Thiocapsa bogorovii: one gene and its partner. The protein of the gene in region 1 interacts with the protein of each later gene in a pairwise test. Links are inferred from orthologs where the notes say so. Each region holds a gene or a part of one and is shown on either strand. Other genes may lie near its edges.

What was found.
Region 2: the proteins of rlmKL (region 1) and typA interact in binary tests that used the Escherichia coli proteins (3 or more experiments, as listed by UniProt). The link is inferred for Thiocapsa bogorovii from one-to-one orthologs.

What each region holds. Positions count from the first base shown.
Region 1 is NZ_CP089309.1:4,793,102-4,796,331, reverse strand. Bases 84-2,993 are described here. They hold rlmKL (bifunctional 23S rRNA (guanine(2069)-N(7))-methyltransferase RlmK/23S rRNA (guanine(2445)-N(2))-methyltransferase RlmL), read left to right. Parts: upstream 84-404; coding sequence 405-2,582; downstream 2,583-2,993. Other genes in these bases: pufC (photosynthetic reaction center cytochrome PufC), read right to left, coding at 2,669-2,993; hrpB (ATP-dependent helicase HrpB), read left to right, coding at 84-280. Also shown: more of hrpB, read left to right, coding at 1-83; more of pufC, read right to left, coding at 2,994-3,230. UniProt on the Escherichia coli protein: Specifically methylates the guanine in position 2445 (m2G2445) and the guanine in position 2069 (m7G2069) of 23S rRNA. Methylation occurs before assembly of 23S rRNA into 50S subunits.
Region 2 is NZ_CP089309.1:2,689,394-2,692,687, reverse strand. Bases 252-3,225 are described here. They hold typA (translational GTPase TypA), read right to left. Parts: upstream 2,658-3,225; coding sequence 846-2,657; downstream 252-845. Other genes in these bases: LT988_RS12190 (Cof-type HAD-IIB family hydrolase), read right to left, coding at 2,940-3,225; pip (prolyl aminopeptidase), read right to left, coding at 252-461. In the rest of the region: more of pip, read right to left, coding at 1-251; more of LT988_RS12190, read right to left, coding at 3,226-3,294. UniProt on the Escherichia coli protein: A 50S ribosomal subunit assembly protein with GTPase and nucleotide-independent chaperone activity, required for 50S subunit assembly at low temperatures, may also play a role in translation.

The DNA of each region.
Region 1 (3,230 bases):
CGGAGAGAACCCGATCCTCGCCGTCCAACTGCAAGAGCTCTTCGGTCTCTCCGAGACCCCGCGCATCGCTCGCGGGCGCGTCCCGCTGCTGCTGCACCTGCTCTCGCCCGCGCGTCGCCCGATCCAGGTCACCCAAGACCTCGCAGGCTTCTGGGCCAGGGGGTACGCCGAGGTCCGCAAGGAGCTGCGTGGACGCTACCCCAAACACGCCTGGCCGGAAGATCCGACACAAGCCACGCCCGTCGCCGGTGTGCGTCGGCCACGCCGAGCCGGGGGCTGATTGGAACGATCGAGATCGGCCCGCAAGCGGCAACGAAAAACTCCAAACGCCGTGGGCAGCAAAAGACCGCCGCGCGACCGGTATATACTGCGTGGTCCAATCCCCTGACGAGCCACGGCCCAAGATGCCCCAGCACACCTTCTTCGCCTCCGCCCCCAAGCACCTGGGGAGTCTACTCGCGGAGGAGCTGGCCAGACTCGGCCTGCAAGGGGCAGTGGAGGCACGCGGGGGTGCGCGTTTCGTCGGCGAGATTCAAGATGCCTATCGAGCCTGTCTTTGGTCGCGGGTCGCCAACCGCATCCTGCTGCCGCTCGCACAGTTTCCGGCGACGGGACCGGACGAGCTCTACGCCGGGGCGGAGAAGATCCACTGGGAGGAGCATCTCTCGCCGGAGAACACCTTCGCCATACAGCTCGACGGTGTCTTGAACGGCGTCACGCACGGTCAGTTCGCCGCCCTGCGCGTGAAGGATGCGATTGCCGATCGCTTCACGCGTCTTCTCGGTTATCGGCCGAGCGTCGATGCCCAATCCCCGGACCTTCAGATCCATGTCTATGTCCATCAGGATCAGGCATCGGTCAGCATCGACCTATCCGGCACCTCCCTGCATCGCCGCGGCTACCGTAGCGAGGGGACCTCGGCCCCGCTGAAGGAGAATCTGGCGGCGGCCATCCTACTGCGCGCCGGTTGGCCGGATATCGCGGCCGAGGGCGGCGCCCTGCTCGATCCCATGTGCGGCTCCGGGACACTCGTCGTCGAAGGCGCCCTGATCGCGGCGGATATCGCGCCGGGTCTGTTGCGCGATCGTTTCGGGTTCATGGGCTGGTTGCAGCATGACGCGGCCGCCTGGCGGCGGCTTCTCGACGAGGCGGAGATTCGGCGCAGCGCGGGTCTGCAGCGTCTCGGCTCTCTGCGTGGATACGATCAGGATCCGCGCGCCATCCGCATCGCGATCGAAGACCTAGCACGGGCCGGTCTTGCGGGATTGGCGCACTTCGAGCGACGCGAGCTGGCCGACTGCCGACCGGGTCGCGACGACGACCGTGGTCTTGTGGTGGTCAACCCGCCCTACGGCGAGCGGTTGGGCTCCGAGGCCGAGCTGCCTGCACTGCATGCGCGCTTGGGCTCGGTACTCAAGGAACGCTTCGCAGGCTGGCGCGCGGCGCTCTTCACGGGCAGTCCGGACCTCGGCAAGCACATGGGTCTGCGCGCGCACCGAATCCACCATCTCTACAACGGCCCCATCGAATGCCGACTCCTGCATTTTCGGATCGAGTCGACCGACTTTGTGGCCAATCGGCCGCGGACACTCGAGCCGGCCGAGCGCAGCGACGGCGCAACCATGCTCGCCAATCGACTCGCGAAGAATCTCAAGACGTTGGGGAAATGGCGCCGCAAGGAGCAGATCGACTGCTTTCGGGCCTATGACGCGGATCTGCCGGAATACGCCGTGGCCGTCGATGTCTACGAGGGCGAGCCCGAAGGCGACGTACCGCAGCGCTGGGTGCATGTGCAGGAGTATGCCGCGCCGACGAGTGTCGACCCAAAGCGGGCCCGACACCGACTGCGCGAGGCCTTGAGCGTGATCCCGGAGGTGATTGAGATCCCCGAGTCACGGATGTTCTTCAAGATCCGACGGCCTCAGAAGGGCAACGCTCAATACGAACGACTCGCCGAGACGCGCCGCTTTCACGCGGTCAAGGAGGGTGGGTTCAAATTCCTGGTCAATTTCGAGGACTACCTGGACACCGGGCTCTTCCTGGATCATCGCGACATTCGCCGTATGATCGGCGAGCTGGCCGAGGGCCGGACCTTTCTGAATCTCTTCGCCTACACCGGAACGGCGACCGTTTATGCGGCCAAAGGCGGCGCGACCCGCACCACGACAGTGGACATGTCTCGCACCTATCTGGACTGGGCGCGCGATAATCTCGCGCTGAACGACACCCCGATGCAGCGCCAGGAGTTGGTCCAGGCGGACTGTCTGCAATGGCTGGAAGAGGCCGCCGGCAAGCGCCGATTCGATCTGATCTTTCTGGACCCGCCCAGCTTCTCGACCTCCAAGCGGATGACCGACACACTCGACATCCAGCGCGACCATGTCGGGCTGATTCGAGCCACCACCCGGCTGCTCGAGCCGGGGGGACTGCTGGTGTTCTCTAACAATTTGCGTCGGTTTCGGCTCTACTCGGAGGATTTGGCCGATCTCGACATCCGGGACGTCAGCCGCGAGACCATCCCGCGCGACTTTGCCCGCAACCCGCGGATCCACCAGTGTTGGCGCATCACTAAACCTGTGTAACGGCAGCGGTGCTCGGTCGATCCGAGCACCGCTGCCGACAGGCCCCAACAGCCGCCCGCGAGGCCGACCGTCGCGCGGTGCTCGGCCTAGTCGACCATCACGACCTCGACACGGCGATTCTCGCGCCGCCCGCGATCCGTCGCATTGTCGGCGATCGGCCGCTCGGCACCGTAACCCTCGGTGCTGAGCCGGCCGGGATCGACCCCGCGATCGACCAATGCCTGCATGACCGATTCCGCTCGCTGCCGAGACAGGGCCTGATTGATCTCCGGATTGCCGACGCTATCGGTATGCCCGGCAATCTTCGCCTGCAGCTCGGGCCTCGACGCAAGCATCTCGGCGATCCGGTCGAGCGTCGGGAGCGCCCCAGCCGGCAGGACGGCACTGCCGCTCGGGAACCGCAGCTCCTCCCCGCCGAGATTGACCAAGATACCCTCCGGGGTGATCCGTCCGCCGACCTGTGCCGCGCCCTCGTACAGCGTCCGTATCCGCGCGACCGACCCCTCGGCTTCGGCCAGCTCTCGCGCATGCTCGGCCGTTGCCGCCTGCATCTGCGCACGCAGGTCCGCGGCGACGGCGTCGGCCTCGGCAAGCTTTAACCGCAAGGCATCCATCTCCTCGGTCAACGCAGCGATTCGAGACTCGGAT
Region 2 (3,294 bases), 2.1 Mb from region 1 along the record:
ATCCAGCTCGCACCCTCTTGATAGAACCAACGAATCTCTTCGTCGCGACAGAGAAAGATCCCGCGCACCACCAACGTGGTGACACGTTCGGGATGGGTCTCCGCATAGGCCAGGGCGAGTGTCGAGCCCCAAGAGCCGCCGAAGACCAGCCAACGATCGATCCCGAGTCGTTCGCGGATGCGCTCGATGTCGGCGACGAGATCATGGGTCGTGTTGGCCGTCAGGGACGCGTGGGGTGCCGAGCGTCCGCAGCCGCGCTGATCGAACAGGATCACGCGATACCGCTGCGGGTCGAAGAAGGCGCGATGGGCCGGCTCGCAACCCGCGCCGGGGCCGCCGTGCAGAAAGATCGCGGGGATGCCGTCGGGCCGTCCGCACTCCTCGACATAGAGGTGATGATCGTGGTCGACGTCCAGCGTATGGGTCGCAAAGGGCTCGACGGGGCGATAGAGATCGGGCATTGGGGTTCTTCGATGGTGTGATTTGTTACGGTTCAGCCGCCAGCCGCCAGCCGCCAGCCGCCAGCCGCCAGCCGCCAGCCGCCAGCGATCATCCTTGGGCCTAGCAAAGAGCCGTAAGCTCTCGGCTCTAGGGCGATTTCCGAGAATAGGCATCCCGACTGTGCATGCCCGGACGACCTGTAGGGACTGTAGTAGGAGCGAATGAAGTCGCCCCTACACGCCGGGCGATCCTTTCCCGGAAATCACCTCGGCTCCGGACGCCGAGCCGCGACAGCCGTGTCGCGATTATTCGTCGTCTCTACCCTAAACCGCGTACAGCCGTCGCCGGTTGTCGTGACGAGGCTGAATTCACCCTCGAACCCCACCTGTTGCTCCGGACGCGGTTTAGGTGCGACTGGCCCGCTTGCGGTCGTTCTCGGTGAGATGCCGCTTGCGCACGCGGATCGCCGTGGGGGTGATCTCGACAAGCTCGTCGTCTTCGATGAACTCCAGTGCCTGTTCCAAGGTGAACTTCACCGGAGGGGTCAGCAGGATGTTCTCGTCCGAGCCGGCGGCGCGGATGTTGGTCAGCTGCTTGGCCTTGAGCGGGTTGACGGTGAGATCATTGTCGCGCGAGTGGATCCCGACCACCTGGCCTTCGTAGACCTCGTCGCCCGGGGAAACCATCATGCGCCCGCGCTCCTGCAGGCTGAAGAGCGCATAGCCGAGTGCCTTGCCGGTGCCGTTGGAGATGAGTGCGCCGTTGCGACGCGGGGCGATGCCGCCCGGATTGGCGGGCCGATAGCGGTCGAAGATGTGATACTTCAGCCCGGTGCCGGAGGTCATGGACATGAAATCGGTTTGAAAACCGATCAGGCCGCGCGACGGGACCTCGTAGTCCAGGCGCACCCGGCCCTTGCCGTCCGGAACCATGTCCTTGAGCTCGCCGCGCCGCTCGCCGAGCGCCTGCATGATCGCGCCTTGGGATGTCTCCTCCACGTCGACCGTGAGCTGCTCGTAAGGCTCGCAGATCTGTCCGTCGATCTCGCGGAAGATGACCTCGGGGCGTGAGACAGCCAGCTCGTATCCCTCGCGGCGCATGGTCTCGAGGAGGATCGACAGATGCAGCTCGCCGCGACCGGAGACGCGGAACTTCTCCGGATCGTTGCCTTCTTCGACCCGCAGGGCCACGTTGTGGATCAGCTCCCGCTCGAGGCGGTCCTTGAGCTGGCGCGAGGTCAGGTACTTGCCGTCACGCCCGGCGAAAGGCGAGGTGTTGACCTGGAAGGTCATGGTTACGGTCGGCTCGTCGACGGTGAGCGGTGGCAGTGCCTCGGCGTGATCCGGGTGACAAAGTGTGTCCGAGACGTTCGGCGCCTCGATGCCGGTCAGGGCGACGATGTCTCCGGCTGTGGCGAGCGGGACTTCATGGCGCTCCAGCCCGAGATAGCCGTAGACGATGCCGACCTTCGCCTTATAGCGCCCGCCGTCAGGCTTGACCACGACGATCTGCTGATTGGGCCGCACGCTGCCGTGACGGATCCGCCCGAGCGCGATTGCCCCGACGAAGGAGCTGTAGTCAAGCGTGGAGATCTGCATTTGGAAGGGCGAATCCGGATCCACCTCGGGCGCCGGGCAGTGCTCCACAATCGCCTCGAAGAGCGGCGTCATGTCGCCCTCGCGAACCTCGTTGTCCAGCCCGGCATAGCCGTTCAGGGCCGAGGCGTAGATGATCGGAAAATCGAGCTGCTCGTCGCTCGCGCCGAGCCGGTCGAAGAGATCGAAGACCTGGTCGATAACCCAGTCGGGGCGGGCGCCGGGGCGGTCGATCTTGTTGATGACGACGATCGGGCGCAAGCCATGTTGGAAGGCCTTGCTGGTGACGAAGCGGGTCTGCGGCATCGGCCCCTCCTGGGCATCGACCAACAGCAACACCGAGTCGACCATCGAAAGCACGCGCTCGACCTCGCCGCCGAAGTCGGCATGGCCGGGCGTGTCGACGATGTTGATCCGGTAGTCGCGCCAGCGCAGCGCGGTGTTTTTCGATGTGATGGTGATGCCGCGCTCCTTCTCCAGCGCGTTGGAGTCCATCACCCGCTCGACCGGCCCGAACCGATCCCCGAGCGTGCCGGATTGCTGCAGCAGCTTGTCCACCAACGTGGTCTTGCCATGATCGACATGGGCGATGATGGCGATATTGCGTAACGTCTCGATCACGAGTGGAGCTCCGGAGAAAATGAAATCGGGGTCGGGTCGGGCGATGGGTTCGGCTCGAGCGGAAAATCGGTGTACCGAGCCAGCGTGACAGTATATACCCTACGCCCGGGAATATTCGGTGATCGAAGCAACAGGCTCGGAATGCTGCGAGAGGTGCGGGTTGGTCATGGCCGCATGTGCTCGTCGATGTTTTCTCTAACGTGTTCGGGCCGCGGCAGCGAACGCCCTTCGGGCCATGACAGCGAAGCGGCTCGTTGCGGATCCTGCTGCGGCCGACGGGGCTCAGTGATCGATGCCGAACCGGGCCTCCAGGTAACGGGCGACCGATTCTTCACGGTTGCTCCCAATCTGCTCCAGGTGCGGCAGTGCGTCCTTGAGGCGCGGATCGGCGTTGGTCATGAGGATGCCGATTCCGGCCAAGCTCAACAACTCGCGATCGTTCATGCCGTCGCCGAAGGCGATGACCTCGGAGAGCGCGATTCCCATGCGCTCCACAACGTGCGCGAGAGCCGCACCCTTGGAGACCCCGGCCGCCATGACCTCCAGGGTTACCGGCAGCGAGAAGGTCGTGGACACGCGATCCCCGATACGCTCCGCGATGAGGGTCTCCAGCCGTTTCAGCTCGGATGGCTCACCG